Regions from separate parts of the Kitasatospora sp. NPDC059646 genome, predicted to be linked through region 2. Evidence: riboswitches for the same ligand, from Rfam matches in the RefSeq annotation. Region 2 holds a riboswitch; each other region holds the start of a gene.

Region 1 (10,029 bases), on a different contig from region 2:
GCAAGGAGTCCTGTCATGGGTGTTGAGAGCACCGAGTCCGCGTCGAAGTTCGCTGTGCTGGCCCGTCAGGCGGCGCTGTCGGTGGCGGTGGCTGCTGCGGTGGGTGGTGCGGTGTTCGCGCCGGCTGTCTCGGCGCAGGCGGCGACCGTGCCGACCGTGAGCGCGGGTCACGTCACGCCCGACGGCTGCGGTGCGTGCTACCCGGACGTCATCTGAGCCTGAACCGCCACTCTCTCGATCCGAATCTCTAGCAAGGAGTCCTGTCATGGGTGCTGAGAGCACCGAGTCCGCGTCGAAGTTCGCTGTGCTGGCCCGTCAGGCGGCGCTGTCGGTGGCGGTGGCCGCTGCGGTGGGTGGTGCGGTGTTCGCGCCGGCCGTCTCGGCGCAGGCGGCGACCGTGCCGACCGTGAGCGCGGGTCACGTCACGCCCGACGGCTGCGGTGCGTGCTACCCCGACGTCATCTGAGCCTGAACCGCCACGCACATCCCGGGGTCGCCGGCGGCATCGCCGCCGCCGGCGCCCCGCGTCCGCCCCACCACCAACCCCCTTGATCCGTCCGGACACCGGAGAGGAACACCGCCATGGACTGGCTGGCCCGCTGCGTCGACGACCCCGAGACCTTCCTGCGCAAGCACTGGCGGCAGGGACCGGTGGTGCTCCGCCCCGCCGACCCGCCGACCGAAGTGCTCACCGTGCAGGGGCTGTTCGACATCATCGACGAAGGCACGCTGCGCAACCCGTACGGCGGCCTGTTCACGGTCGAGGGCACGGTGCCGGAGGAGGAGTACTGCCCGCCGCGGGTGATCGCCGGCCGGGCGCTGGAGGGGTGCCTCGACCCGGAGCGGGTGCGGGCGCTGATCCGGGACCGCAACGCCACGCTCCAGCTGCGCTACCTCAACCACTGGCACCCCGGCGTGCGCGCCCTGACCACCGGCCTGTCGGAGAGCCTGGGCCGGCTCACCGAGGCGTTCCTCTTCTATTCGCAGCCGGGCCGGCACGGGCCGGTGCACCGCGACGAGGGCGACATCCTGGTCATCCAGCTCAGCGGCAACAAGCACTGGCAGGTGTACGGCGGTCCGACCGAGCCGAACTGGCAGCCGGTCCGCGAGGACAACCCGGGGCCGTGCCTGCTGGACACCGTCGTCCACCCGGGCGAGGTGCTGTACGTGCCGAACGGCTACGCCCACACCGCCCGCGCCACCGAGGACGGGCCCTCGCTGCACCTGACGATCGCCCTGCGCGAGGCGTGCGCCGTCCACCTGCGGGCCCAGCTGCGCGCCCTGCTCGCCGAAGGGCTCGAACTGCCCGCCCGTCCCCGCGACGAGGACGCCCTGCTGGCCGCCGGCGCCCAGCTGCTCGACCACCTGCGCACCCGCCTCGCCGACGCCGACCCGGCCGAGTTGGTCAGCGCCGCCCGCCGCGCCGCGTACAGCAGCCGCCCCACCGCCTGAACCCGTCGCACCGGCTCGCACCGCCCCCATCCGACGCACCGTCAGCACCCGAGGAGACCCGACCATGACCGAGACCTGGCTGAGCCGCTTCGTCGCGGACGAGGAGCAGTTCCGCACCGCGCTCTGGCGCACCGCCCCGGCCGTGCTGCGCCCCGAGCGCCCGCCGGTGGACGTGCTGCCCGCCGCCGAACTCGACCGGCTGCTCGACCACGGCCTGCTGAAGGTGCCGTACCTGGGCCTGGTGCAGCGCGACGCCCACCTGCCCGCCGAGCGGTTCTGCCCGCCGCGGGTGGTGCTCGGCGAGGTGGTCGGCGGGTACGCCGACGGCGCGGCCGTCCGGTCGCTGATCCGGGAGGAGCGGGCGACGCTGCTGCTGCGCTACGTCGACCAGTGGCACGAGGGCGTGCGCGCACTGGCCCGCGGCCTGGCCGCCGAGATCGGTCGGCACGTCGAGGCGTTCTACTTCCTCACCCCGCCCGGCACTCAGGGCCGCCCCGTGCACCGCGACGACGCGGACGTGTTCGTGGTGCAGATCTCCGGCGCCAAGCGCTGGTGGGTGCACGGCGGCCCCGCCGACGGCAACTGGGTGCCCGACCGGGAGGACGGCGACCCGGGCGAGGTGCTGCTGGAGACCGTCCTGCAGCCCGGTGAGGTGCTGTACGTGCCGCGCGGCTTCGCGCACCGGGCCCGCGCCGAGGACGGCGCGCCGTCGGCCCACCTGTCGCTGACGATCCGCGAGGCGGCCACCGCCAACCTGTACACCGTCGCGCAGAGCCTGCTCGCCGACAGCTGCGAACTGCCGGGCCGCCCGCTGGACGACGCCGCGCTCACCGAGGCCGCCGCCGCCCTGATCGAGCACGCCGGCGCGCTGCTGGCCGAGCTGACGCCCGCCGACCTGGTGGCCGTCACCCGGCAGGTCATGCTGCAGCCCGCGGCGTGACGCCCGGGCGGGAAAACGGGGTCGCCGGGCCCGCACACGGTCGTTGTAGGTTCGGTGCCGTGGACACTCCGAAGCTGATCCTGCTGACCACCACCCACCGCGTCGCCCCCGGCCTGCTGAGCTGGCCGGCCTGGGAGGCCCTCCGTTCGGCGCCGCGGGTGCTGGCCGGCGACGCCGACCACCCGCAGCTGCCCGCGCTGCGCGCCGCCGGCGTCGAGCCACGGCTGGTCGAACGGGGCTCCGCCCCGGCGCTGGCCCGGCAGCTGCTCGCCGAGGCGCCCGCGGTGTGGCTGGAGAGCCCGGACGGCGACCCGGGGCTGACCGACGCGCTGGCCCGGATCGCGGTCGAGGAGGCCGGCGAGCACCCGGAGATCGAACTGCTGCCGGGCTCCTACGACCTGCCGGGTTCCCGGCTGCTGGACCTGGTCTCGGTGATGGACCGCCTGCGGTCGCCCGGCGGCTGCCCCTGGGACGCCGAACAGACCCACCGGAGCCTGGTGAAGTACCTGGTCGAGGAGGCGTTCGAGCTGGTCGAGGCGATCGAGGAGGACGACCGGCCCACCCTCCGCGAGGAACTCGGGGACGTGCTGCTCCAGGTGTTCTTCCACTCCCGGATCGCCGAGGAGCACGAGGAGGACCCGTTCTCCATCGACGACGTGGCCGGCGACATCGTCGAGAAGCTGATGTACCGCCACCCGCACGTGTTCGGCGACGTCGACGTCCGGGACTCCGCCGAGACCGAGGCCAACTGGGAGCAGCTGAAGGCCGCGGAGAAGCAGCGCGAGTCCGTGCTGGACGGCGTCCCGGCCGGACTCCCCGCCCTGGCGTACGCGGCGAAGCTGGTCTCCCGGGTCCGCCGCGCGCAGTTCACCGCGGTGCCGGACGCGCCCTACGAGCTGCCCGCCGAACTCACCGCCGAGACCGCCGGCGACCTGCTGCTGGCCGTTGCCCAGCGCGGCTACGACCGGGGCATCGACGTGGACGCGGCGCTGCGGGCCGCGGCCCGGCGCTACCGCCGCGCGGTCCGGGCCGCGGAGGGCCTGCCCGAGGAGGGCTGACGGCCCGTCAGCCCGCCAGCGGGACGTCCGAGACGGCGCGGCGCTGGGCCGGGACGACCTCGCCGATCGCCTCGCCGACCAGGGCGAGGAGCTCGGCCAGCGGGTCGAGGTGGCGGGGCAGTTCGGCGAGCTGGACGATCCGCTCGCCGTCCGGGCCGGCGACCGCGAACAGGTCGATCGGTCCGAGGTGCTTGACGGCGGTGTCGACCAGCGCCGCGATGTCCGCCGGGTGGTGGACGTCGCCGGACACCCCGACCGCCGGGCAGCCGGGACGGTCGAGTTCGGCGGCCAGGTCCTCGGCGACGCCGGGACGGAGATCGGCGATCAGCAGGCCGGCGGCTCCGGCGGCGGAGAACCTGCGGGCCAGATCGGCCCCCTCGCCTCCGTCGAGCACCGCGATGACCACCACTGCACCGGCTACTCGCATGGCCTGCTCCCCTTCCAGAGCGAAACCGCGGGCGGTCCGCACGCCGCCCACTGTGGTTCATCGGAGGATCGTAGGCTCGCCCCGACGCTCCGCAACAGGGAATACCCGCCAGGTGACCAGACTCACGCGACGGCGGTTCCAGATACGGTCAAGACATGCCAGATCAGCCCCACGAAGCCCGCCCGCAACTCTTCACCTGGGAGTTCGCGGCCGACCCGTACCCGGCCTACGCCTGGCTGCGGGAGCACGCCCCGGTGCACCGCACCACGCTGCCGAGCGGGGTGGAGGCCTGGCTGGTCACCCGGTACGCGGACGCCCGGCAGGCGCTGGCCGACGCGCGGCTGTCCAAGAACCCGGCGCACCACAGCGAACAGGCGCACCGCACCGGCCGGGTGGGCATCCCGGGGGAGCGGCAGGCGGACCTGATGACCCACCTGCTGAACATCGACCCGCCGGACCACACCCGGCTCCGCCGCCTGGTGTCGAAGGCGTTCACGCCGCGCCGGGTCGCCGAGTTCGAGCCCCGGGTGCAGCAGCTCACCGACCGGCTGATCGACTCGTTCGCGGAGCGCGGCGAGGCCGACCTGATCCACGAGTTCGCGTTCCCGCTGCCGATCTACGCGATCTGCGACCTGCTGGGCGTCCCGCCGGAGGACCAGGACGACCTGCGGGACTGGGCGGGCATGATGATCCGTCACACCGGCGGCAAGCGCGGGGGAGTGGGCCGCGCGGTCAAGCAGATCCGCGGCTACCTGGCCGACCTGATCCACCGCAAGCGGGCCGACCTCGGCGACGACCTGATCTCCGGCCTGATCCGGGCCAGTGACCACGGCGAGCACCTGACCGAGAACGAGGCCGCGGCAATGGCCTTCATCCTGCTGTTCGCCGGCTTCGAGACCACCATCAACCTGATCGGCAACGGGGTCTACGCCCTGCTGCGGAACCCGGACCAGCGCACCCGGCTCCAGGAGTCGCTGGGGCGCGGCGAGTCCGGTCTGCTGGAGACCGGCATCGAGGAACTGCTGCGCTACGACGGGCCGGTGGAGCTGGCCACCTGGCGGTTCGCGACCCGGCCGCTGACCGTCGGCGGCGTGGACATCCCGGTGGGGGACCCGGTGCTGGTGGTGCTGGCCGCGGCGGACCGCGACCCGGCCCGGTTCTCCGACGAGAACACCCTGGACCTGGCCCGCTCCGACAATCCGCACCTGGGATTCGGTCACGGCATCCACTACTGCATCGGCGCGCCGCTCGCCCGGCTCGAAGGGCAGCGCGCGATCGGCACACTGCTGACACGGCTGCCGGACCTCCAGTTGGCGGCCGATCCCGCCGAACTCCGTTGGCGGGGCGGGCTGATCATGCGCGGCCTGCGCGAACTCCCGGTCTCCTTCACGCCCCGCTGACCCGGTTTCGGCGACCCCGGACCCCGCCCCAGCACGGCACTGTCCGAACCCCCGGCGGGGGCGCGCGATGCGCCCCGTCCGGGGCGATTCCGGACATACATGGACGGTTTGTGCACGAGAAGTGAAGGTCCGTAATTTCGACGTGATACCGGTGATATGAGCTTGTGATTGCTCGTCAGCTCTGCTTACTCTCCGATTTGCCCGCAGCTGCGGGCCCCGAACGCGGCACGCCGAATCCTGTCCACCGCGCCCTCGGGACACCGACCAGACCCGGACAGGAGCGGGGGACCCAAGTGTGAACGCCGTAGTCCCCGACGGCTCGGGGTGAAGCCGCCAGGGAGCGGACGCAGCCGCGTCCGGTCCCGCCGGCGGCCGGGCCAACCTCCCGGTCCGAACCCGACAGCTCACCTCGCAGGCGTGCGGAGAGGAAGCACCATGCTGTTCACCGGCACCGGCCGTCACCGTCGCAGTACCAAGGCCGAGAAGGTCGTCGCCGCCGCCGGCGTCGCCTCCGTCGGTCTCGCCCTGCCCCTGCTCTCCGCCACCGGAGCGGCAGCCGCGCCCGTCGACACCTGGGACCGCGTCGCCCAGTGCGAGAGCGGCGGCAACTGGGGCATCAACACCGGGAACGGGTACTACGGCGGCCTGCAGTTCTCCTCCTCCACCTGGCGCGCCTACGGCGGCGGCCAGTACGCCCCCACCGCCGACCGGGCGAGCCGCGCCGAGCAGATCGCGGTCGCCGAGCGGGTGCTCGCCTCGCAGGGCCCCGGCGCCTGGCCGGTCTGCTCCGGCAAGGCCGGACTGGCCAAGGGCGGCGGCAGCTCCCAGGACACCGCCTCCCGCTCCCAGCAGCGCGCGGCCGCCCCGAAGGCGGCGCAGCAGCAGGCGCCGAAGACCGCCAAGACCCCGAAGCAGACCCCCGCGCAGAGCGCCCCGGCCGCCCAGCAGCAGCCGCAGAACGGCGCCGCCCGGCTCACCGTGCAGGAGGGCGACACGCTGTCCGGCATCGCCGCCGCCCGGAACGTCCCCGGCGGCTGGGAGCAGCTCTACCAGGCCAACCGCGGCGTCATCGGCGCGGACCCGGACCTGATCGTCCCCGGCCAGGTGCTCTCGCTCTGACGGTCGCCCGGGCGGCCGTACCCCTGACGAACCGTCCGCTCCCGGCGCGCGCAACGCAGTTCGCGCCGCCCGGGGCGGACGGTCGGCGGGCAAACAGGTGAACTACCAGTGAGTAGCCGGGCCACACGGTGAGACGGAGCCCGGCCGGGCGTGGCCGCGGGCATGTCTGCGGCTAGGCTCTGGGCGTAACGACCACACATCCGCTTCCGCTAGGAGATGCCTCGTGCCGTCCATTGATGTCGTCGTAGCCCGTGAGATCCTCGACTCCCGCGGCAACCCCACGGTCGAGGTCGAGGTCGGTCTCGACGACGGCAGCACCGGTCGTGCGGCTGTCCCGTCGGGTGCCTCCACCGGCGCCTTCGAGGCGCTGGAGCTCCGCGACGGCGACAAGAACCGCTACTTCGGCAAGGGCGTCGAGAAGGCCGTCCTCGCCGTCATCGAGCAGATCGGCCCCGAGCTGGTCGGCTACGACGCCACCGAGCAGCGCCTGATCGACCAGGCCATGCTCGACCTGGACGCCACCCCGGACAAGTCCTCGCTCGGCGCCAACGCGATCCTCGGCGTCTCGCTCGCCGTGGCGCACGCCGCCTCCGAGGCCAGCGACCTGCCGCTGTTCCGCTACCTGGGCGGCCCGAACGCCCACGTGCTGCCCGTCCCGATGATGAACATCCTCAACGGCGGCTCGCACGCGGACTCCAACGTCGACATCCAGGAGTTCATGATCGCCCCGATCGGCGCGGAGTCCTTCTCCGAGGCCGTCCGCTGGGGCGTCGAGGTCTACCACACCCTCAAGGGCGTGCTGAAGGAGCGCGGGCTGTCCACCGGCCTGGGCGACGAGGGCGGCTTCGCCCCGAACCTGGACTCCAACCGCGAGGCCCTCGACCTCATCACCGAGGCCATCAAGAAGGCCGGCTACACCCCGGGCAAGGACGTCGCGCTCGCCCTGGACGTCGCCGCGTCCGAGTTCTACAAGGACGGCGCCTACCAGTTCGAGGGCAAGGCCCTGTCGGCCGCCGAGCTGATCGAGTACTACGCCGAGCTGGTCGCCGCCTACCCGCTGGTCTCCATCGAGGACCCGCTGGACGAGTCCGACTGGGACGGCTGGAAGGCCATCACCGACAAGCTCGGCGACAAGGTCCAGCTGGTCGGCGACGACCTGTTCGTCACCAACCCGGAGCGCCTGCGCAAGGGCATCGAGACCGGCACCGCCAACGCGCTGCTGGTCAAGGTCAACCAGATCGGCTCGCTCACCGAGACCCTGGACGCCGTCGAGCTGGCCCAGCGCAACGGCTACCGCTGCATGATGTCGCACCGCTCCGGCGAGACCGAGGACGTCACCATCGCCGACCTCGCCGTCGCCACCAACTGCGGCCAGATCAAGACCGGCGCCCCGGCCCGCTCCGAGCGCGTCGCCAAGTACAACCAGCTGCTGCGCATCGAGGAGATCCTCGACGACGCCGCGGAGTACGCGGGCCGCTCGGCGTTCCCGCGCTTCCGCTCTGCGGACAAGTAGGCACAGCCGCTCCGCGGACACGCGAGCACAGCGAAGGCTGATCGCCGAGCCTGTTGTGACCGGTGCCCCGGCCTCCACCGCGTAGGGTGGGGCCGGGGCACCGGCATGCGCAGGAGGGGCGACCAGATGGCCAAGTGGAGGATTCCCGGACTGGCGGCGCGCCCGCGCTTCACCAGCCGGGCCACCGTGCTGGTGCTCGTGCTGTGCTCGCTGGTGGCGATCCTGGCCTATCCGACCCGGCAGTACATCGCGCAGCGGGCGGAGATCGCCGACCAGCGGGCCAAGGCCGAACACGCCCGCCAGCAGGTCGACGAACTGCGCCGGGCCAAGGCCCGCTGGCAGGACCCGGAGTACGTCAAGGCGCAGGCCCGGGACCGGCTGCACTACGCGCTGCCCGGCGAGACCCCGTTCGTCTCGGTCGCCCCGCCACCCGCGCCGGGCGAGAAGCAGCCCTCGGCGGACGCCGCCGGCCGGCCCAAGGCGGTCCGGCCCTGGTACTCCGCCTTCTGGGACTCGGTCGACGCCGCCGACACCGCCCTCGCGGCGCCGCCCGGCCGTCCCTGACGCCCCGCCACCCCACCCGTCCCCCCACCTGACGAACAGACTCCTGATGAGCAACCAGAACCCTCCCGCGTCCGACGCACCCGCCGTCTCCGACCACGACGTCGCCGCCATCGCCGCCCAGCTCGGCCGGGTGCCGCGCGGGCTGCGGGCCGTCGCCCACCGCTGCCCGTGCGGCAACCCGGACGTGGTGGAGACCGCGCCCCGGCTGCCCGACGGCACCCCGTTCCCGACGCTCTACTACCTGACCTGCCCCAAGGCCGCCTCGCTGATCGGCACCCTGGAGGCGGACGGCGTGATGAAGGAGCAGACGGCCCGACTCGCCGAGGACCCCGAGCTCGCCGACAAGTACCGCGCCGCGCACGAGGACTACATCGCCCGCCGGGACGCCATCGAGGTGCTGGAGGGCTTCCCCAGCGCCGGCGGCATGCCGGACCGGGTCAAGTGCCTGCACGTGCTGGTCGGCCACTCGCTGGCGGCCGGCGAGGGCGTCAACCCGCTGGGCGACGAGGCGATCGGCATGCTGGAGGACTGGTGGGCCAAGGGTCCGTGCGTCAGCCCGGCCGAGGTCGAGGCCGCCGGTGAGCGGGTGGCCCGCAACCGGGCCAAGGCCGAGGACCACGCCGCGGTGATCGCCGCCAAGGAGGCGCTGACGGCCGAGCGCGCCGCCGCCCGCAGGGCCGCGGAGGAAGCCGGGGAGGGCGACGAGTCGTGACCACCACCCGGGTCGCCGCGATCGACTGCGGCACCAACTCGATCCGTCTGCTGATCGCCGACCTCGACCCCGAGACCGGCGGGATCACCGACCTCGACCGGCGGATGCTGATCGTCCGGCTCGGCCAGGGCGTCGACCGGACCGGCCGGCTGCACCCCGAGGCGCTGGCCCGCACCTTCGCGGCCTGCCGCGAGTACGCGGAGGTCATCGCCGCGCACGGCGTCGGCCCGGACCGGATCCGGATGGTCGCCACCTCGGCCTCCCGGGACGCCGAGAACGCCGCCGAGTTCACCGCGGGGGTCAAGGACATCCTCGGCATCACTCCGAGCGTGGTCAGCGGCGACGAGGAGGCCCGGCTCTCCTTCACCGGCGCCACCCGCGAGCTGCTCGGCGGCCCGCACCGCCCGCCCTACCTGGTGTTCGACCTGGGCGGCGGCTCCACCGAGTTCGTGCTCGGCGAGCAGGACGTGCGGGCCGCGCACTCGATGGACATCGGCTGCGTGCGGATGACGGAGCGTCACTTCGCGGGCGGGCAGCCCACCGAGGAGCAGATCGCCGCCGCCCGGGCCGACATCCGGGCCGCCCTGGACACCGTCGCCGGGAGCGTCCCGCTGACCGAGGGCGCCACCCTGGTCGGCCTGGCCGGCACCGTCACCACGGTCGCCGGGATCGCGCTGGAGCTGCCCGGCTACGACTCCGAGCGGATCCACCACGCGGTGCTGACCGTCCAGCAGGTCCGGGAGACCGCGCAGTGGCTGCTGCACTCCTCGCACGCCGAGCGGGCCGCCGTCCCCGTGATGCACCCCGGCCGGGTCGACGTGATCGCGGCCGGCGCGCTGGTGCT
Region 2 (10,029 bases):
GGCCCTGGACGGCCCCGCCGTCCCCGGGGTGCGCAACTTCCGGGACGCGGGCGGAGCCGGCGCGCTCCCCCGTGGAGTGCTGTACCGCTCCGGCGCGCTCGACCGGCTGACGCCCGACGGCGTGCGGACGCTGCGCGACCTCGGGGTGCGCACCGTCCTCGACCTGCGCAGCACACCGGAGACCGTCGCCCGGCCGGACGCGCTCGACGGCAGCGGCATCCGGCACCTGCACGTCCCGGTCTTCGCCGAGCAGCGCTGGCCCGAGGAGCCGGCCGAGCTGTACCCGCTGATGGCCGAGCTCGCCGGACGCCCGACCGTCGCCGCGATCCGGGCGCTGCTCAGCGCCGACCACCGGGCCGTCCTGGTGCACTGCGCCTCCGGCAAGGACCGCACCGGTGTGGTCGTCGCACTGCTGCAGTCGCTGCTCGGTGCGGGGGAGCCGGAGATCCTCTCGGACTTCCTGCGCTCCAACGCCGCGCTCGGGCTCACCGCCCCCGACCCCGCCGTCCCCGGCCACGCCACCCGCCCGGTCGCGGCCGTCCACCTGCGCCGCGCCCTGCTGTCCGTCCGCTCCCAGCACGGCACGCTGGACGACCACCTGCGGGCGCACGGCGCGCGAACGTCCGAACTCGCCGCCCTGCGCTCCGAGTTCCGCTCCGCAGATTGCCCGTAGCGGCCTTCCCGGCGCTATGGTGCCGACGAGGCGCGAACCGACGGGGGATCAACCATGGACGCCACGAACCCGAACCACCTGACCGACCCCGACGACCCGACTGCCCCCGCCGAACCCACCACTGCCACCGGCCCGGTACGCACGACGGTCGCGCCGGTGGCCACCGCCGCGGGCCCCGGGACGGTCGCCGCGCCGAAGGACGGGCTCCGCAGATCCGGCAACGCCCGGTTCTCGGCCCGCTGTGCGATGGCCCTCGGCGTGCTCGGTCTCCTGCTCGCCGGTCTCCTCGGTGTCCTGCTCGTCCGCCAGGCGGCCACCGACTTCAGCTACCAGGTCGGCTGGCGCGGCACCCCGAGGCTGAGCATGACCGTGGACGCCTGCCTGGCGAACGGCGGCGGGCGCACCAAGGCCTACAACTGCTACGGCCACGGCGAGCGCGGGGCCGCCGACACGGTGGACGGCTCCTGGCTGCTGCGGGACGCCCCGACCCGGTACGCGGCCGGCACCGTGCTGGACGTCAGCTGCTCCCCGACGGGCGGCTGCGTCGAGCTCGGCGCCCGCCAGACGCTGGCGGACGGCGCCAAGTTCCTGTTCGGCCTGTGGCTGTTCTCCTTCGTTCCGGGTGCCGGACTGGTACTGCTGAGCGTCCGCCGCAACGCCCCGCCTCGTCGCCGGGGGCTCAGCACTCCCTACCGGCTCGGCCTGGGCTGGTTCGCGGTGCTGCCCGCCCTCGCCCTGGTACTGGGCATCGCTTCGCTCTTCCTGTAGGCACCTCCTGTAGAGGCCTCCTGTAGACGCCTCCTGTAGGCGCCTCCTCGGACGTGCGCGTCGTCGTGCGCCGCTGACGGTCGGTCAGGTGCGCGGGTGGGTCTCGTACATCCGCACTGCCACGGTGATGCCCGCCAGGGCGGTCAGGGCGGCGACCGCCCAGATCGCGGTGGTCACGCCGTACGCGTCGGCGAGGATGCCCGCCATCAGTGCGCCGACCGCGAAGCCGCCGTCGCGCCAGAGCCGGTAGACGCCGACGGCGCGGGCCCGCCAGGCGGGGTGGGCGACGTCGCCGATGACGGCCAGCAGGGTCGGGTACACCAGGGCGGTGCCCGCGCCGAGCAGGGTCTGGGCGGCGGCCCACACCGGGAAGGACGTCCCGACCGCGACCAGAGCGAGGGCGAAGGCCTGGAGCAGCATGCCCGCGGTGATCAGGTGCTTGCGGCCGATCCGGTCGGACCACCAGCCGGTGAGCATCTGCCCCGCGCCCCAGACCGCCGGGTAGAGCGCGGCCAGGATGCCGATCCTGCCGAGTTCCAGCCCGTGCGCGGCGTACAGCAGCGGGAAGATGCCCCAGGCGAGCGCGTCGTTGAGGTTGTTGACCATGCCGGCCCAGCTGGCGCTGGACAGCGCCCGGTCACCGAGGCTGGTGGTACGGGCTATTCGGGCGGTGCCGAGTGCGGCCCGGTCGTCGGCAGGAGTGTGCGGTCCCGCCGTGGCCGCGCCCTCCTGCTCGGTGCCGGTGCCCGGCGGGGACGGGTGGGCGGCGGCTTCGGCCCGGGCGTGCTCACGGGTCTCCCGGACCGCGGCGACCGCCAGGCCCAGGCCGAGGGCGACGTACGCCGCGCCGAGCAGGAACGGCTGCGGACGCAGGCCCCAGTGGGCGGCGACGGCCCCGGTGGCGGTCGCGGTGACGGCCACCGCGAGGTATCCCGCCGCCTCGTTGAGACCCATCGCGAGGCCGCGCCGGGCCGGCCCGACCAGGTCGATCTTCATGATCACTGTGGTGGACCAGGTGAGGCCCTGGTTGACGCCCAGCAGCACGTTGGCCGCGACGATCCAGCCCCAGGTGGGGCCCCAGGCCAGCATCGCCGGTATCGGCAGGGCCACCAGCCAGCCCGCGATCAGCACCGGCCTGCGTCCGTACCGGTCGGACAGCGTCCCGGCGAAGAAGTTGGTGACTGCCTTGGTCGCCCCGAACGCCAGGATGTACGTCAGCGCGCCGGTGTAGGCGGACATGTGGAAGACCCGCTCGGCGAGCAGCGGCAGGACCGTCCGCTCCTGGCCGAGCATGCCGCCGACCAGCGCGTTGACCGCCACCAGCAGGCTGAACTGCGCGAGGTTGGCGCGCAGGCCGAGCCGGATCGGCCTGCCCGGGGACCCGCCGCCCGGAGTGGTGCGCGGAGCAGCGCTCGGCGTGGCCCCCGGGGGCGGCAGGGGACGCTGGGCCTGGACGGACATGGCGGGCTCCCGGATGGTGCGTCGGACGTGGTGGCTCGGGACGGTGCTCCGCGGGCGTCGATCGAGCGGTGCAGCATCGATCATATTCCAATCTTTTATGGATGAATGGAGAGGGCTTCTTCCTGCGCCTGCGCGGGCAACCGCCGGACGGCGGGCACGGCCAGCAGGACGAGCGCGGCCGGGACCGCCAGCGCTGTCATGCCGAACAGCGTGCGGTGTACGCCGAGCCCTTCCGAGAGCGGACCGGCGAGCACCAGGCCGAGTGGCATCAGCGCCACCGCGATCAGGTGGTCGTAGGAGCTGACGCGGGACAGCACCTGCTCGGGTATGTGCACCTGCAGCGAGGTCTCCCACAGCACGAAGAAGAGCGAGACGCCGACTCCGGTACAGGCCTCCAGCAGGGCGATCACCAGGACGGGTGCGCCGGATCCGATGATCAGCGCCTGGCAGGAGGCGACCGCCATCGCGACGGCTGCCACCGCCATCGGCCGGGCCGGCTTCAGGCGGTAGGCGCAGACGTCACCGACGATCGAGCCGAGACCGAAGGCGATCACGACCAGGGCCCAGTCGCCCGCGCCGCCCCACTCGCGGTCGGCCAGGACCGGGCCGAGCACGAACACCGAGGGCAGCACCACCACGTGGTAGACGGCTATCGCGAGCATGCTCGACCACACCCAGGAGCGGTCGCACACCTGCCGCCATCCGACCCGGAGTTCGGCCAGGAAGCCGAGCCGCTCGGCCCGCTCCGCGTGCACCGGCCCGCCCACCGGGCCGAGCCTGGCCAGGACGAGGGCGCTGGCCGCGAAGCTCGCGGCGTCCACCAGCAGGGCGCCGCCGGGCCCGGCCAGGGCGACCAGCGCACCGGCCAGCGCCGGACCGACCACCAGCCCCGTCGAGCTCACGAACCCGCGCAACGCGTTGGCCTCGCGCAGCCGGTCCCCGGACAGCAACAGCGGAAGGAGCCCCGTGGACGCCGGCAGGAAGAACGAATCCGCCACGCCGAACACCACCATCAGCAGCGCCAGCGCGCCGACCGTGGCCGTCCCGGTGAACAGCAGCACCGCCACGGCGGTCTGGACCGCGCACCGCACAAGGTCCGAGGCCAGCATGATCCGCTGTCTCGGCATTCGGTCCGCCCACACGCCGCCGGCCAGCGTGAACAGCAGCATCGGCACCAGGCCCGCCGCGGCCACCAGACCGACGTCGGCAGCCGACCCGCCGATCGACAGCACGGCGAACGGCAGCGCCACGAACGAGACCCTGTCGCCCAGGACGGACAACGACTGGCCTACGAACAGCCGGGCGAACTGGCGCTCCGCTCGGAGCACTTCGGGAATCAGCCCAGCCATGGGCACCTCCACAGCAGGTCGGGGTAACGATCACCGCGATGGTAGGGAGCCGCCGAACCCGCTGTCGCGCGAATTATCCGCAACACCGACATTTGCCCCGATTGGTGCCAACTTGGCTCTGCCGCAAGCAGGTTGGGGTGCCGTCAGCCGGTGGCGAGCCGTTCCGGGCCGCCCGCGTTCCCTTCGTCCGGCCTCTCCAATCCCACCGATCGGCCAGATTTTCCCGACCGGCCGACCGACCTCCGGACCATCCCGCCGTCCGAACGCCGGACGCCGCACCCCGCCACCGCGCCGCCGAGGGCCGCCGCCGCCCCGCCGAGGGTCACCGAGGATCGCCGCCGCCACCGAAATGATCGTCAACAGGTCGCCCACGCACGGTCGCAGCGCTCCCCCGCTCCCGCAAGGGCGGTCCGTGTCCGACGGCCCTCCGGGCGGGCGTGATTCGACCGTGACGCGGGCGCGATGCGCTTGTGATTGCGCCGTTCGAGTGAATAGGCTCGGTCCGGCCCGCACCGCCGGGCCCCCGCGCGCGGTTTCGCCGAGCCCTGTCCGCCGCGTCGCCGGGTCGACCACCACAACCCGGGCAGGGGCGGGGGAACCACGCAGGACGCCGTTCCCCACGGCTAGGGGTGAAGCCGTCCGCGCCGGTCCGACCGGAGTGCGGCGGCCGGGCCTCCCTCCCGGCCCGAACCCGACAGCTCACCTCGCAGGCGTGCGGAGAGGATCGGGCATGCTCTTCACGGGTTCCGGACGCCACCGTCGGCAGAGCCAGGCGGAGAAGACGGCCGAGCGGGCGATCGCCGCGGCCGGCGCCGCCGGTGTCGGCATCGCACTGCCCCTGCTCGCGGTGACGAGTGCGCACGCCGCCCCCAGCGCGGTGTGGGACCGGGTAGCCGAGTGCGAGAGCGGCGGCAACTGGAGCGCCGACGCGGGCGACGGCCTGTACGGCGGCCTGCAGATCAACGCCCAGCGCTGGGTCGACTACGGCGGCACCCAGTACGCCGCACTGCCGAACGGGGCCACCCGCAGCCAGCAGATAGCGGTCGCCGAACGCATCCTGGCCACCGAGGGCCCGCAGCCCTGGTCCGGGTGCGCCGACTCGGCGAACCTCAGCGTGGCCACCGCCCCCGGCGTGGTGGACGACAACGACTCGGCGGACCAGACGGGTTCGCTGCGCGGCGCCCGCGGCGTCGCCGCCGCCAACGCGGCTCCGGACGGCACCGTCACCAAGCCGAGCGCCGCCCCGGTCTTCTCCGGCCTGCCCGGCTACGACCCCGTCTACCACGTCTACTGGTACCAGAAGAACGGCGGCTGGTTCTGGACCAGCCACCAGAGCCTGTACGAGCGTTACGTGCAGCTGACGAACCCTCAGCCGCCCGCCGCCACGCCCGCTCCGGGTACCACCGCGCCGAGCACCACCGTCCCGGACGGCCACGCCACCCCGACCGCGCCGGTCACCCCGGTGACCCCGGTCGTCCCGGTCGTCCCGGTCGTCCCGCTGCCGTCCACCGACCCGAGCGCCACCCCGAGCCCGTCCACGCCCGCCGGCGACCAGAACGGCAACCCGAACGGGAACGGGAACGGCAACAACGGCAACACCCAACCGCCCACGCCGTCCGCCCCCGCCACCACCACTCCGTCACCGACCGCTCCCGCCACGGACCCGACGTCCGCCGCGCCGTCCCCGGGCCGGGCCGACACCGCACCGACCGCCCCGGCCGCGTCCGCCGAGACCCCGGCGGCCGCGCCGAGCGCCGCGACCACCGCCCCGCAGCCGTACACCGTCGGCCCGGGCGACACGCTCGCGAAGATCGCCCGCACGCATGAACTGGACGGCGGCTGGGCCGAGCTCTACAAGGACAACCAGCAGGTGGTGGGCGAGAACCCGGACCTGATCCACCCGGGCCAGGTGCTGAACCTGGGCTGACGCCCGCCGGGCTGGCCGCCGTCACTTGGGGACGGCGGCCAGCCCGGTGCAGCCCCGCAGGCCGTCGCGGCGCTGTTGGGCGCTCTTCGCGGCACTGCCGGTCTGCGGGACGGGCACGCCCCGGCCGTCGATGTGCGCGGGGGTGAACGTTTCGCCGGTGACCCGCCCCTCGCCGGTGATGGTGAGCGTGGTGACGCCGGTCTCGTCGGAGGCGGTGTAGTTCGAGGTGCCGTACCAGAGGAAGTTGCCGAAGCCGTACGCCACGTAGGTGTTTCCGAGCATGCCCGCGCCGAGCATGGTGTGGGCGTGGGTGCCGACCACGGCGGTGGCGCCTGCGGTGGCGAGCTTCTTGGCGAGGGCGGTCTGTGCGGCGGTGGGGCAGGCCACGCCTTCCTCGCCCCAGTGCAGGTAGACCAGTACCACGGGGGCCTGCGCCTTGGCGTCGGTGACGGCGCGCAGCAGCGCCTTCTCGTCGAACGCGGAGGCGATGCCCGGCTTGTGCTGGCCGGCCCGCCACTTCTGGTTGGTGAGGTCGTCGACCTGACTCGCCGCCAGGACGGCGACCTTCACCCCGCGCACGGTCGTGAGGTGGGGCGCGTAGGCCTCGGTGGCGTCCTTGCCGATGCCGATCAGCGGGATCGGGGAGGCGGCCTTGGCGGCGAGGGTGTCGGTGAGGCCGTCGGGACCGAAGTCGACGGCGTGGTTGTTGGCCTGGGAGAGCACGTCGACGCCGGCGTCCTTGAGCGCGGTCAGCGCCTTGGTGCTGGTGCGGAAGGTGTAGGTCTTGGGTTCGGGCTTGCCGCGCCCGGTGATCGCGGTCTCCAGGTTGAGCACGGCCAGGTCGGCGGCGGCCAGGGTCTTGGCGATCGGTCCGAGCGCGGTCTCGGCGGCGGGGGCGGCGAGCCGGGCGGCGGTCCTCCCCTCGAAGTGGACGTCGCCGGCGAACGCGACCGTGATGCTGCCCGCCGCTCCGCTCGGTGCTGCCGCGCCCGCGCTCGTGGTGCTGCCCGCACTCGCGCCGCCGCCGTCCGCCGCGCCGGGGCTGCCGGATGCGGCGGACGGTGCGCCCCCGGCGGAGTCGCCGCCGGGGGCACTGGCCGTGGCCCCGCCGGCGGACGGCGTCGGGCCGCCGCATCCGGCGACGGTGGCGAGCAGCAGGGCGGCGGCGGCGGTGCCGAGTGGTGCGCGGCGCATGGTGATCCCCCCGGATCGTTCGATGCGTCGTACCCTATCCGCGCAGGTCGATCACCGGAAGGCCACATCCGCACCGGACGGTCACAACTGTGCGCCGGTGTCCTGTGCGTGCGGGGCCGTCAGCGACGGCCGGGGGTGTTCCGGCCGCTCAGGCGATCACTCCGGCGGCGCGCAGCAGCCAGCGGTTGGCCCAGCCGACCAGTCCGGCCCGGTCCAGGACGCCGATCACCTTCTGGGCCATCTCGGTCTTGGTGGCGCGCCAGTGGGGGTTGGCCCGGGCGACGGCCTTGCCGACCTTCGGGTCGATGCCGACGGCGGCGTAGAGCCGGGGGTGGATGAGCGCGGTGGTGGCGTAGTAGATGACGACGCCGAGGAACAGCTGCTCCCACCGCCGCTGCACCGGCCCGAGCCGCTTGCGGACGAGTTCCTCGCGGGCGTAGCTGATGTGCCGGGCCTCCTCGATGACGTGGATCCGGGAGACCTGCCGGGTGAGCGGCTGGAGGGTCTCGTCGTTCATCACTTCGCGCTGGAAGGCGTCCAGGATCTCTTCGACGTACATGGTGCCGCCGAAGGTCTGGCTGTGGGTGGAGATCGCTTTGAACAGCCGGCCGAGGTTGTGGGCGACGAATCCGGCGCCGTAGGCGGGAACGCCCATCTTGGCGATCATCCGGGCGAACATGATCGAGTGCCGGCACTCGTCGGCGATCTCGGTGAGCGCGTACTGGACGTGGTTGCTGGTGGGGTCCCGGTCGAAGGCGTGGCGCAGCAGCATCTGCATGAGGATCTCCTCGAACCAGATGCCGACGCTGGCGATCGAGGCGACCTCGTGCTTGGAGAGTTCGATGCGCTCGTCCTCGGTCATCCGCTCCCACAGGTCGGTGCCGTAGAGGGAGAGGTGGCGGGGCGGGCAGTAGTAGGCGCCGGGGACGGGGTCGGCGTCCCAGTCGACGTCCTTGAGGGGGTTGAACGAGAGCTTCGCGGAGGAGGCGAGCAGGCGTTCGGCGGTGCGCTCCCGGTCGGGGGCGGCGCGCTCGCGGTCGGGAGCGGTCGGGGTTGCGGCGGGCTGGGGCGGCATGCCGGCTCCTTCGCGGTGGGGGTCGAGGGGCGTCGTGGGTGGAACGGTGCCACTGCCGCGAAGGTAGAAGTTATTAGACTGCCCGTCAATACACTGCGCACAAGGAGGCCCCATCGCCGTCCCGACGAACCCTCAGGCGCCCCAGCCGTCCGGGTCGGCCCACGCCGCCAGCTCCCGCCGGCTGACGAAGCGCCGCGCCCCGCCGTCCACCGGGTCGGTGAACTCCAGCGAGCGAGCCAGCAGTTGGAGCGGGCGCCGGTAGTCCTCCGGGTCCTGCTCCGGCAGCAGCGCGGGATATATCGGGTCTCCGAGGATCGGCAGCCCCAGCCCGTTCATGTGCACCCGCAGCTGGTGGGTGCGGCCGGTGCGCGGTGCCAGCCGGTAGCGGCCCACGCCGTCGCGGGCCTCCAGCAGCTCGACCCGGCTCTCCGCGTTGGGCTCCCCCGGCACCTGGTAGGCGTCCAGCCGCCCGTGGTCCTTGACCAGCCGGTTGCGCACCGTGGTCGGCAGCGCCACCGCCGGGTCGTGCCGGGCGATCGCCTCGTACCGCTTGACGGCCTCCCGCCGTTCGAACAGGCCCTGGTAGGCGCCCCGGCAGGCCGGATCGGCGACGAACAGCACCACGCCCGCGGTGAGCCGGTCCAGGCGGTGGGCGGGACTGAGCCGGGGCAGGTCGAGGTCCCGGCGCAGCCGGGCGAGGGCGGTCTCGGTGGCGTGGCTGCCCCGCGGCGTGGTGGCGAGGAAGTGCGGCTTGTCGGCGACCACGATCCGCTCGTCGCGGTACAGCACCTCGACGGGGAACGGCACCACGGGTTCGGGCGGCCCGGGTTCGCGGTGGAACCACACGTGGCCGCCGGGCCGGTAGGGCGTGTCGGGGGCGATCGGAGCGTCGGGGCCGGCGAACTCGCCCGCTGCGAGCATCGCGGCGATCCGCCCCGGCCCGGCGGCCGTGCCGTAGCGCTCCTCCAGGTAGGCGCCGACGGTCGGCCAGGTGCCTTCGAGCGGCAGCCGCACGTGCACGGGGTCGATGCCGTCGCGCTGCGGGAGCGGGCTCGGCGGGGCGGGGGTCCTACGCGCCACCGGGCGCCGCCTGCGGGTCGGTCCGACGGGTGTCCATCCGGCCCACGATAGCGGGCGCTCACCCGTCTGGGCGCGCGCGGTCTGCCGTGCGACGATGGCAGGGCGGTACCCGCCCCCGGAAACGGCAGGTGGCCAGATGGACACCGACAAGCAGGGCATCCCCCGGACCCGCGCCACCTCTCCGTTCACGGAGGGCGGTGCGCCGCTGCCGGACGGCCTGCTGGCCATTCCGGTGGCGACGGCGCTGGTCGCGTCCGACGGCCGGATCCTGCACTGGAGCCCGGACGCCGAGACCCTGCTCGGTTTTCCCGCCTCGCAGGCGGTGGGCGCCCGGGCCGCGGACCTGCTGGTGGGGGCGGAGCGCCGTCCGGAGGTGCTGGAGCTGTTCGCCCGGATCCTCGGCGGCCGCCCGTTCTCCGGGGTGTTCCCGGTGCGGCACCGGGACGGGCACGTGGTGCGGCTGGACTTCCGGACCTTTCCCATCCTCGGCCCGGGCGGCGTC
Region 3 (10,029 bases), on a different contig from region 2:
GGACTTCAGCAAGTAAGTCGGAAACAGTTCGCCCGGCCCACACCTGACGGTGGGCCGGGCGCGCCCCGTCAGACCCACAGCAGAAGTCGCCGAGGCAGGCGGCGGACCTCCCGGAGAAGGTGTCAACCCATGGCAGTTGCGGTCGTTCAGCGCATCAAGCTGTCGTACTCGAAGTACTGGTACGCGTACGCGATGATCGCGCCGGTCGTGGTCGTCCTCGGCGTCCTGGTCGGCTACCCGCTGGTCCGCGGCTTCTACCTGACCCTGACCAACGCCACCAGCCTCAACGTCGGCCGGCAGATCGGCGTCAACCACATACCCGACAGCTTCGACTTCGTCGGGCTGGACAACTACGCGGACGTGCTGTGGGGGCCGACCGCGTACGACCGCTTCTGGTCGCACTTCATCTGGACCGTCATCTGGACCGCGATCTGCGTGTTCCTGCACTACAGCATCGGCCTGGGCCTGGCGATGCTGCTCAACCGCAAGATGCGCGGCCGCAGCCTGTACCGGCTGGTGCTGATCCTGCCGTGGGCGGTGCCGACCTTCGTCACCGTGTTCTCCTGGCGGCTGATGCTCGCCGACGGCGGCGCCGTCAACGGCCTGCTGTCGATGCTGCACCTGCCCGAACCCGGCTGGCTGTCCGACCCGCTGGCGCAGAAGTGCGCCGCGATCCTGGTCAACACCTGGGTCGGCGTGCCGTTCATGATGATCTCGCTGCTCGGCGGCCTCCAGTCCATCCCGGCCGAGCTGTACGAGGCCGCCGAGATGGACGGCGCCAGCGCCTGGCAGCGGTTCCGCTACGTCACCCTGCCGGGCCTGCGGACCGTCTCCTCCACCGTCGTCCTGCTCGGCGTGATCTGGACCTTCAACCAGTTCGCCGTCATCTTCCTGCTGTTCGGCTCCGGCGCTCCCGACGCGCAGATCCTGGTCACCTGGGCCTACCGCCTCGGCTTCGGCCAGCAGCCCGCGGACTACGCGCAGTCCGCGACCTACGGAATCCTGCTGCTCTCCATCCTGATCGTCTTCACCACCTTCTACCGCCGCTGGCTGGCCCGGAACGAGAAGGCCAACGGATGAGCACGGCGGCCGAGTTGAACCCCAAGGACCACGACCAGGCAGGTAGCCCCATGACTCTCACCGCCGACCGCCCCGCCACCGACGCAGCGAAGCCCGCCGGACGACCCGTCAAGGTACGGGCGCGCGGCGAGTCCTCGACGCTCGCCACCGTGCTCTCGCACGGCACGCTGATCCTCGCCAGCCTGGTCGCCCTGTTCCCGGTGCTGTACATCGCGTACATCTCGCTCGGGCCGGACGACATGGACTACCTGCACCCGGCGAAGATCATGGACAAGGCCACCCTCGCCAACTACGGCCGGGTGCTGGGCGACACCGACTTCCTCAGCTGGTTCGGCAGCTCGGCGATCGTGGCCGGCGGCACCACCCTGATCGGCGTGCTGATCGCCGCCTCCACCGGCTACGCGGTCTCCCGGATGCGCTTCCCCGGCCACCGCCAGCTGATGTGGACGCTGCTGGTCACCCAGATGTTCCCGATCGCGGTGCTGATCGTGCCGATGTACTACATCCTGTCCAACCTGCAGATGCTGGACAGCTACACCGGCCTGATCCTGGTCTACTCCGCCACCACCGTGCCCTACTGCGCCTGGCTGCTGAAGGGCTACTTCGACACCATTCCGGTCGAGATCGACGAGGCCGGCCGGGTCGACGGGCTCTCCCCGTTCGGCACCTTCTGGCGGCTGATCCTGCCGCTGGCCCGCCCGGGCCTGGCGGTCGCCGCCTTCTACTCCTTCCTCACCGCGTGGGGCGAGGTCGCCTACGCCTCCACCTTCATGCTCTCGTCCAGCAAGTACACGCTGGCGGTCGGCCTGGCCTCGTTCGTCAGCGAGCACGACCACCAGTGGCAGCTGATGGCCGCCACCTCGGTGCTCATCGCCATCCCCGCCGCGGTCGTCTTCTACCTGGTGCAGCGCCACCTGGTGACCGGCCTGACGGCCGGCGCCGCGAAGTCCTGAACCTCCGTCACCTTCCACAGCACCCAAGGGATGACTGTCCAATGACCCAGAACCTGGCCGACGCCTCCCGGCCCGCCGCCGTTCCCGCCGCTCGGACGACTGCTGCGACCACCGGGGCCTCCAGAGGCGGCTGGTGGCGGGACGCGGTCATCTACCAGGTGTACCCGCGCAGCTTCGCCGACGGCAACGGGGACGGCATGGGCGACCTGCCCGGCATCCGCAGCCGCCTGCCCTACCTGCGCGACCTGGGCGTGGACGCGGTCTGGCTGTCGCCGTTCTACGCCTCCCCGCAGGCCGACGCCGGCTACGACGTCGCCGACTACCGCGCCGTCGACCCGATGTTCGGCACCCTGCTGGACGCCGACGGGCTGATCCGCGACGCCCACGACCTGGGCCTGCGGATCATCGTCGACCTGGTCCCCAACCACTCCTCCGACCAGCACGAGTGGTTCCAGCGCGCGCTGCGCGAGGGCCCCGGCTCCCCGCTGCGCGAGCGCTACCACTTCCGCCCCGGCAAGGGCGAGAACGGCGAACTCCCGCCCAACGACTGGGAGTCCATCTTCGGCGGCCCGGCCTGGACCCGCAGCACCAACCCCGACGGCACCCCCGGCGAGTGGTACCTGCACCTGTTCGCCCCGGAGCAGCCCGACTTCAACTGGGACAGCCCCGCGGTCGCCGACGAGTTCCGCTCCATCCTGCGGTTCTGGCTCGACATGGGCGTCGACGGCTTCCGGATCGACGTCGCCCACGGCCTGGTCAAGGCTCCCGGCCTGCCCGACCTCGGCAGCCACGACCAGCTGAAGCTGCTCGGCAACGACGTCATGCCGTTCTTCGACCAGGACGGCGTGCACGCCATCTACCGCAGCTGGCGCAAGATCCTCGACGAGTACCCCGGCGACCGGATCGGCGTCGCCGAGGCCTGGACCCCGACCGTCCAGCGCACCGCCAACTACGTCCGCCCCGACGAGCTGCACCAGGCGTTCAACTTCCAGTACCTGGGCACCGACTGGGACGCCGGCAAGCTCCGCGAGGTGATCGACCTGTCGCTCGACTCGATGCGCCCGGTCGACGCCCCCACCACCTGGGTGCTGTCCAACCACGACGTCACCCGGCACGCCACCCGGTTCGCCAACCCGCCCGGCCTCGGCACCCAGATCCGCACCGCCGGCGACCGCGAACTCGGCCTGCGCCGGGCCCGCGCCGCCACCCTGCTGATGCTCGCACTGCCCGGCTCGGCGTACATCTACCAGGGCGAGGAGCTCGGCCTGCCGGACGTCACCGACCTGCCCGACGAGGTCCGCCAGGACCCGTCGTTCTTCCGGCAGGCCGGCCAGGACGGCTACCGCGACGGCTGCCGGGTGCCGATCCCGTGGTCCGGCACCGAGGCCCCGTACGGCTTCGGCCCGGTGGCCGGCGGCCCCAGCTGGCTGCCGCAGCCCGCCGGTTGGGCCGACCTGTCGGTGGAGGTCCAGACCGGCGACCCGACGTCCACGCTGGAGCTGTACCGCTCCGCGCTGGCCGTCCGCCGCGCGCAGCCCGCGCTCGGTGCCGGCACCGACGTCGAGTGGCTGGCCGCCCCCGAGGGCGTGCTGATGTTCCGCCGGGACGCGGCCGAGGGCTCGTTCGTGTGCACCGTGAACACCACCGGCGAGACCGTCGGCGTTCCCGCCCCCGGACGGCTGCTGCTGTCCTCCGCGCCCGTGGCGGAGTCCGGGACCGTCGAACTCCCCGCGGACAGCACCGCGTGGTGGGCGGTCTGAGGTGGTTGCAATAGGCTCTGGGATCGTGACTACGGCGCGACTATCCGACATCGCGGCGCAGGCGGGGGTCAGTGAAGCCACCGTCAGCCGCGTACTCAACGGCAAGGCGGGCGTCTCCGCGACGACCCGCCAGACGGTGCTGGCCGCGCTGGACGTGCTCGGCTACGAGCGGCCCACCCGGCTGCGCCAGCGCAGCGCCGGGCTGATCGGCCTGATCACCCCGGAGCTCAGCAACCCGATCTTCCCCGCGCTCGCCCAGGTGATCGAGCAGGTGCTCAGCCGGCACGGCTTCACGCCGGTGCTGTGCACCCAGACCCCCGGCGGCTCCACCGAGGACGAACTCGTGGAGATGCTGGTGGAGCGCGGCGTGGCCGGCATCGTGTTCGTCTCCGGACTGCACGCCGACACCACGGCCGACCACGACCGGTACGCCAAACTGGCGGGCCGCCAGGTCCCGTTCGTGCTGATCAACGGCTACAGCGAGAAGATCGCCGCACCGTTCATCTCCCCGGACGACCGGGCCGCGATGTGGATGGCCGTCCAGCACCTGGTCGAACTCGGCCACGACAAGATCGGGCTGGCGGTCGGTCAGAAGCGGTTCGTCCCCGTGCTGCGCAAGATCGAGGGCTTCACCGCCGCGCTCCAGCAGCTCACCGGGCGCACCGCGGAGGAGGCCGCCGACCTGATCCACCACACCCTGTTCAGCGTGGAGGGCGGTCACGCCGCCGCCCAGGCGCTGCTCGACAAGGGCTGCACGGCGATCGTCTGCGGCTCGGACATGATGGCGCTCGGCGCGATCCGCGCGGTGCGCCGCCGGGGCCTGTCGGTGCCGCAGGACGTCTCGGTGGTCGGGTTCGACGACTCGCCGCTGATAGCGTTCACCGAACCGCCGCTGACCACGGTCCGGCAGCCGGTCGAGGCGATGGCCACGGCCGCCGTCGACGCCCTGCTGGAGGAGGTCGGCGGAAACCCGGCGCAGCGCTCCGAGTTCATGTTCCAGCCGGAACTGGTGATGCGCGGTTCCACCGGCTCCGGTCCGCGCACCTGACCCGACCGGTGCCCGACCCGCGGCCCCCGTTCCGCCCGGAGCGGGGGCCGCGGGCGCGTTCAGCCGTAGAGCTGTTCGATGTCCCGCCGGTAGGCGGTGCCGACGGCCTGCCGGCGGACCTTCAGCGACGGGGTGAGCAGGCCCCGTTCCTCCGTGAAGTCGCCGGACACCACCCGCACCCGGCGGATCGACTCGGCCCGCGAGACGGTCGAGTTGACGGCCCGCACGGCCTCGGCGAGCGCGGCCAGCACGGTGCGGTGCAGCGGGACGGCGGTGCTCACCTCCGGCGCCGCCCCGGTCTCCGCCCCGCCGCCGGGGGCCGGCGGGCGCTCCTGCAGGAAGCGCTCCACCGCCTCCGGGTCGAGGGTGAGCAGCGCGCCCACGTACGGCCGGCCGTTGCCGACCACCAGGCACTGGCTGATCAGCGGGTGGGCGCGCAGCCGGTCCTCCAGCGGGCCGGGGGAGACGTTCTTGCCGCCGGAGGTCACCAGGATCTCCTTCTTGCGGCCGGTGACGGTCAGGTAGCCGTCCTCGTCCAGCCGGCCCAGGTCGCCGGTGGCGAACCACTGCTGCCGGACCGGCCGCCCGGCCCCCGACTCGTAGTAGCCGTCGAAGAGCTGACTGCCGCTCAGGAACACCTCGCCGTCCTCGGCGACCCGCACCGCGCTGCCCGGCACCGGGGGCCCGACGGTGCCCGGGCGGGGCCGCAGCGGCGGGTTCACGGTGGACGGGCCGGTGGTCTCGGTCAGCCCGTAGCCCTCGTACACCAGCACGCCCGCGCCGGCGTAGAACAGCAGCAGCTCCGGGTCGATCGAGGAGCCGCCGCTGATCGCGTAGCGGATCCGGCCGCCCATCGCCTGCCGCACCCGGCGGTACACCAGGGCGTCGTACAGGCCGTGCGCCAGCCGCAGCGACAGCGGCGCGTGCGGGCCCTCCCCGGCCAGCGCGGCGAGTTCGGCGCGGGCGTAGCGCACCGCGACCGCGGCGGCCCGGTCGAAGACCCGCGCCGCGCCCTTGGCCTGCGCCTCGGCCCGGCCCAACTGGTGGATCTTCTCGAACAGGTAGGGCACGCCGACCAGGAAGGTGGCGCCGAACGCGGCCAGGTCGGGCCGTAGTTCGTCGGGCTTCAGGGACGGGCTGTGGCCGATCCGGATCCGGCCGTACACGCAGGTCACCTGGATCATCCGGCCGAGCACGTGGGCCAGCGGCAGGAACAGCAGGGTGGACGGCTCCTCGCCGGTCGCCGCGCTGAACACCGGCTCCAGCATCGCGTGGCAGTTCGCCGCCTCGGTGAGGAAGTTGGCGTGGGTCAGCAGGCAGCCCTTGGGCCGGCCGGTGGTGCCGGAGGTGTAGATCAGGGTGGCCTCGCTGTCCGGGCCGAGCGCCTCCCTGCGCCGCGTCAACTCGGCGTCCGGGACGGCCCGTCCGAGCTCACCGAGGGCGCCGACGGCGTCCTCGTCCAGCCGCCACAGCGGCACCGTGCCGCCGGTGCGGGCGATCGCCACGGTCAGCACCTCGGCGGTGGCGGCGTCCTCCGCGACGGCCAGCACCGCGCCGGAGTCCCGGACGATCCACTCGGCCTGCTCGATCGAGGAGGTCGGGTACACCGGGACCAGGGACGCGCCGGCCGCCCAGGCCGCGAAGTCCAGCAGCGTCCACTCGTAGCGGGTGCGCGACATCAGCAGGATCCGCCCGCCGGGCCGCACCCCGGCCGCGACCAGGCCGCGGGCCGCGGAGGCGACCTCGTCGGCGAACCGGCGGGCCGTCACGTGCTGCCAGCCGCCGTCCGGCCGGCGTCGGGTCAGCACCTCGGCGTCCGGGGCTTCCCGGGCGTTGCGGAACGGCAGGTCGGCGAGGCTGCCGGCGTCCGGCGGCGGGACGAGGTGGGGGGTGCGGGCCTCGACGACCCGGCCGCCGGAGCGCAGGACTTCGACGGGGGCGCGGTCGCGCAGGTGTTCGGCGCGGGCGGCACGGGCGAGGGGGTGTGCCATGGCGAACTCCCTTGGAGGGGGGTGGGGTCCGCCCAGGGTAGGGACTCGGCCGCGAACTTACTAGACGGTAAGTTCCTTGCAAGTAACAGAGGTTGGTCGAGCCTCCGGACTCAGCCCTGCTCGGCGTCCGGCGCCGGACCGGCGAACCGCTCGCCCTCCCGGCTCCCGCCGGTCCGCGCCTCGGTGCGCCGGCCGGTGGCCAGGAAGTCCCGCACCAGCAGCTCCACCGCGTCCTGCGGGCTGCTCACTCCCAGACGCATCATCACCTCCAGCGCGAGGTCCGCCTCCAGAGTGATCGTCAGCTTCGCCATCGCCACGCTCCCCGGTCCCGATGAAGTGCTTCCGGCCGAGGATAGGCCGCTGCCCCGGAGCCGACCAGGGTCTCCGGGGCAGCGGCGCTCACGGACCGGCGTCCGTCACCTCGCGAGGGGCGGGATCAGACGCGACCGGCGAAGTCCGGCGCCCAGTTGGCGATGGTCATGGTGCGCACGCCCGCGCTCGGGTTGGCGGCCTCGACGTACTTGCCGTCGCCGACGTACAGCGCGACGTGGTAGACGCCCGAGTTGGCGCCGTTGTTCGACCAGAACAGCAGGTCGCCCGGCTGCAGGCTGTCCAGCGAGACGCGGGTCGCGTAGTCGGCCTGGTCGGCCGCGACGCGCGGCAGGCTGATGCCGGCCTGGCGGAACGCCGCCTGGGTGAGACCCGAGCAGTCCCAGCCGCCGTTGCCGGTGCCGCCGTAGATGTACGCCTGGCCGACCTTCGACAGCGCGAAGTCGATCGCGGCGGCCTTCGAACCGGTCGCCTTGGTGGCGGTGGCGGTGGTCGCGGTGCTCTTGGCGGTGGTGCTCGGCTGGGCCGCGGCGGTGCTCTTGGCGGTGCTCTTGGCGGTGCCGGAGGACTGGCCGCCGGAGCGGTCGCCCTTCCAGTTCGAGCCGTTGGACGAGGACTTGGCGGCCGGGGCGGACTGCCGGGCCGGGGCCTCGGCGACCGAGACGTTGCCGAGCGCGAGCTGCTGACCCGGGTAGATCACGTCCGGGCCCTCGGTCAGCACGTCGCGGTTCAGCTCGTACAGCTTCTGCCAGCCGCCCTCGACGTGCTGGCGCTGCGCGATGGTGGACAGCCAGTCGCCCGCCACCACGGTGTAGCTGCCGGCGGCCCGGTCGGCCGCGGGGGCGCCCTGCTCGGCCTGGCGGCGGGTCTGGCCCTGGTCCTGCCGGCGCGGCTTCGGGGCCGGCGCCTGGGTCTGCTGCTGGGCGGTGTCCTGGGCCGGCTTGGCGGCGGGGGCGGCCGGCGCGGCGGTGTTCGCGGAGGTGTCGACCTGCGGGGCGGCGCCGCCCTTGGTCAGACCGGCCTGGATCGAGCACACCGGCCAGGCGCCGGGGCCCTGCGAGGCCAGCACCTTCTCGGCGACGGCGATCTGCTGGTCCTTGGTGGCCAGGTCGGCGCGCGCGGCGTACGCGGTGCCGCCGAACTCGGCCCAGGTGGAGGCGGTGAACTGCAGACCGCCGTAGAAGCCGTTGCCGGTGTTGATCGACCAGTTGCCGCTGGACTCGCACTGGGCGACCTTGTCCCAGGTGGCCACCGAGGCGGCGGAGGCGGTGCCGGCCGTCAGGCAGGGGATCGAGAGGCCGATGCCCACGACACCGGTGGTCGCGATCAGACGGCGGGCGCGCTTGGCGCTGATGGGCAGCATGAAGATGCGTTCCTCTCCCACGCCTGCGAGGTGAGCTGTCGGATTCGGGCCGGAGTCGCCCGGCCGCGCACACCTGTCGGCGCGCACGGCTTCACCCCAAGCCCCGGACCGGTCCGTGGACCCGCCCAGGGCGACTTACCTGGTTCCCCCGCCCCTGCCGCGGTGCGTCTCGCATCAGCCGGCCCACCCGGCGGCAGGACTCGGCGTTCCGGGTGAGCTGGGTCCGTGTGTCCACGAACGTGGGCAGGAGATTAAGCGGATTTAAGGATGATTCGCAAATGCCTGTGACGGGCATCACCGGGCCCGAAAAACGCGATCAAGGAATTCCGGACGAACTCCGCTGTGAATGGCGAGAACTGGGCGCACGTCAGGAATTCGACGATCTTGAGTCCGATTTGGGGTGTTATGCAGCGGCGTGCGGGAGTATTCACCCCGCTGGGCGTTTTGATCACGGGCAGCGGGGACGTTTTGCGGGTGAATGTCCCGCTCCGTTCCGGCGGTTGCCCGGCCCGCCCGCACGGCCGCGGAATTCCGGCACCGGCCTGACGGTACGTCATAATGCTTAACCCGCGCGGAAGTCGCGCATTTCCGTCCGGCCCGCCGCCTATGCTGCCCCCGACGATTCGGAGTCCCTGCACGCGTTCGGGAGGCGGCCATCGTGGAGCACTGGGAGAACGGGCGCCACCGGCGGCCGCCGATCGGACGGCGGCGGATGCTGACCTGGCTGGCGGTCGGCACCGTGACGGCGGTCGGCGGGGGAATGGTGCTGCGCCAGTCGCTGGCCGGGGCGGCGGAGGAGGCCGCCCCGCCGCCGCCCGGCGCAGGGGCGACGGGCCATCAGCACCCCCGCGCCGTTCCCGCCGCCTCCGGCCCGCAGCCGACCCCGCCCCCGCCGCCGGTCGACGAGAGCGGGCGCACGTGGTCGGACGCCAAGGGCTGGGGCGGCAAGGTCCCCGGTCCGGGCAGCGCCGTGCGGATCACCGACCGGGTGGTGCTCGACACCGACGCCCGGGTCGGCTCGCTGCTGATCGACACCGGCGGCTCGCTGGTCTTCGCCAAGGACAGCTCGCTGACCCTGGAGAGCGGCGGCAACGTCGAAGTCCGCGGCACCCTCGCACTCGCGCCCGACCAGGCGCACACCCACACCCTGCGCTTCCCCGACATCGACGAACGCCGCTTCCGGGGCGGCGGCACGACCGTCGTCGACACCGACACCGGCCTGTGGGTCACCGGACACGGCTACCTCCGGCTGGACGGCGCGCCCCGCACCGCCTGGGTGCGCGCCGCCGCCGACCTGAAGCCCGGCGACACCGTGCTGCGACTCGCCGCCGCCCCCGAAGGCTGGCAGCCGGGCGACGAACTCGCCGTCACCCCGACCGCCCCGCCCGACGCCGAGTCCTTCTCCACCTCCTACGACCTGGTGACGGTCCAACGGATCGACGGCCGCGACGTCGCGCTGACCGCACCGCTCCAGCACGCCCACCCGCGGGTCGGCGTCGGCGGC

The links. Region 2 has a riboswitch for cyclic di-AMP ahead of ACFV1L_RS11905 (transglycosylase family protein). Riboswitches for the same ligand answer to the same signal wherever they lie in the genome.
Region 1: another riboswitch for cyclic di-AMP. It lies ahead of ACFV1L_RS05605 (transglycosylase family protein); the one in region 2 lies ahead of ACFV1L_RS11905 (transglycosylase family protein).
Region 3: another riboswitch for cyclic di-AMP. It lies ahead of ACFV1L_RS08205 (transglycosylase family protein); the one in region 2 lies ahead of ACFV1L_RS11905 (transglycosylase family protein).

What each region holds. Positions count from the first base shown of each region.
Region 1 is NZ_JBHWDS010000006.1:16,590-26,618, forward strand. It holds gene ACFV1L_RS05570 (hypothetical protein) at 16-216, shown strand; gene ACFV1L_RS05575 (hypothetical protein) at 266-466, shown strand; gene ACFV1L_RS05580 (JmjC domain-containing protein) at 583-1,452, shown strand; gene ACFV1L_RS05585 (JmjC domain-containing protein) at 1,517-2,392, shown strand; gene ACFV1L_RS05590 (MazG family protein) at 2,452-3,450, shown strand; gene ACFV1L_RS05595 (SDR family NAD(P)-dependent oxidoreductase) at 3,458-3,877, opposite strand; gene ACFV1L_RS05600 (cytochrome P450) at 4,033-5,277, shown strand; cyclic di-AMP (ydaO/yuaA leader) riboswitch at 5,529-5,709, shown strand; gene ACFV1L_RS05605 (transglycosylase family protein) at 5,713-6,396, shown strand; gene eno (phosphopyruvate hydratase) at 6,620-7,909, shown strand; gene ACFV1L_RS05615 (septum formation initiator family protein) at 8,036-8,473, shown strand; gene ACFV1L_RS05620 (DUF501 domain-containing protein) at 8,520-9,185, shown strand; gene ACFV1L_RS05625 (exopolyphosphatase) at 9,182-10,029, shown strand, end outside.
Region 2 is NZ_JBHWDS010000013.1:85,321-95,349, reverse strand. It holds gene ACFV1L_RS11925 (tyrosine-protein phosphatase) at 1-673, shown strand, start outside; gene ACFV1L_RS11920 (hypothetical protein) at 728-1,441, shown strand; gene ACFV1L_RS11915 (MFS transporter) at 1,526-2,902, opposite strand; gene ACFV1L_RS11910 (MFS transporter) at 2,998-4,251, opposite strand; cyclic di-AMP (ydaO/yuaA leader) riboswitch at 4,812-4,978, shown strand; gene ACFV1L_RS11905 (transglycosylase family protein) at 4,982-6,178, shown strand; gene ACFV1L_RS11900 (CapA family protein) at 6,200-7,372, opposite strand; gene ACFV1L_RS11895 (diiron oxygenase) at 7,521-8,447, opposite strand; gene ACFV1L_RS11890 (pseudouridine synthase) at 8,580-9,527, opposite strand; gene ACFV1L_RS11885 (SpoIIE family protein phosphatase) at 9,664-10,029, shown strand, end outside.
Region 3 is NZ_JBHWDS010000008.1:177,603-187,631, forward strand. It holds gene ACFV1L_RS08170 (extracellular solute-binding protein) at 1-16, shown strand, start outside; gene ACFV1L_RS08175 (carbohydrate ABC transporter permease) at 130-1,080, shown strand; gene ACFV1L_RS08180 (sugar ABC transporter permease) at 1,131-2,033, shown strand; gene ACFV1L_RS08185 (glycoside hydrolase family 13 protein) at 2,075-3,793, shown strand; gene ACFV1L_RS08190 (LacI family DNA-binding transcriptional regulator) at 3,819-4,841, shown strand; gene ACFV1L_RS08195 (AMP-dependent synthetase/ligase) at 4,901-6,832, opposite strand; gene ACFV1L_RS08200 (hypothetical protein) at 6,943-7,143, opposite strand; gene ACFV1L_RS08205 (transglycosylase family protein) at 7,269-8,525, opposite strand; cyclic di-AMP (ydaO/yuaA leader) riboswitch at 8,531-8,702, opposite strand; gene ACFV1L_RS08210 (G8 domain-containing protein) at 9,184-10,029, shown strand, end outside.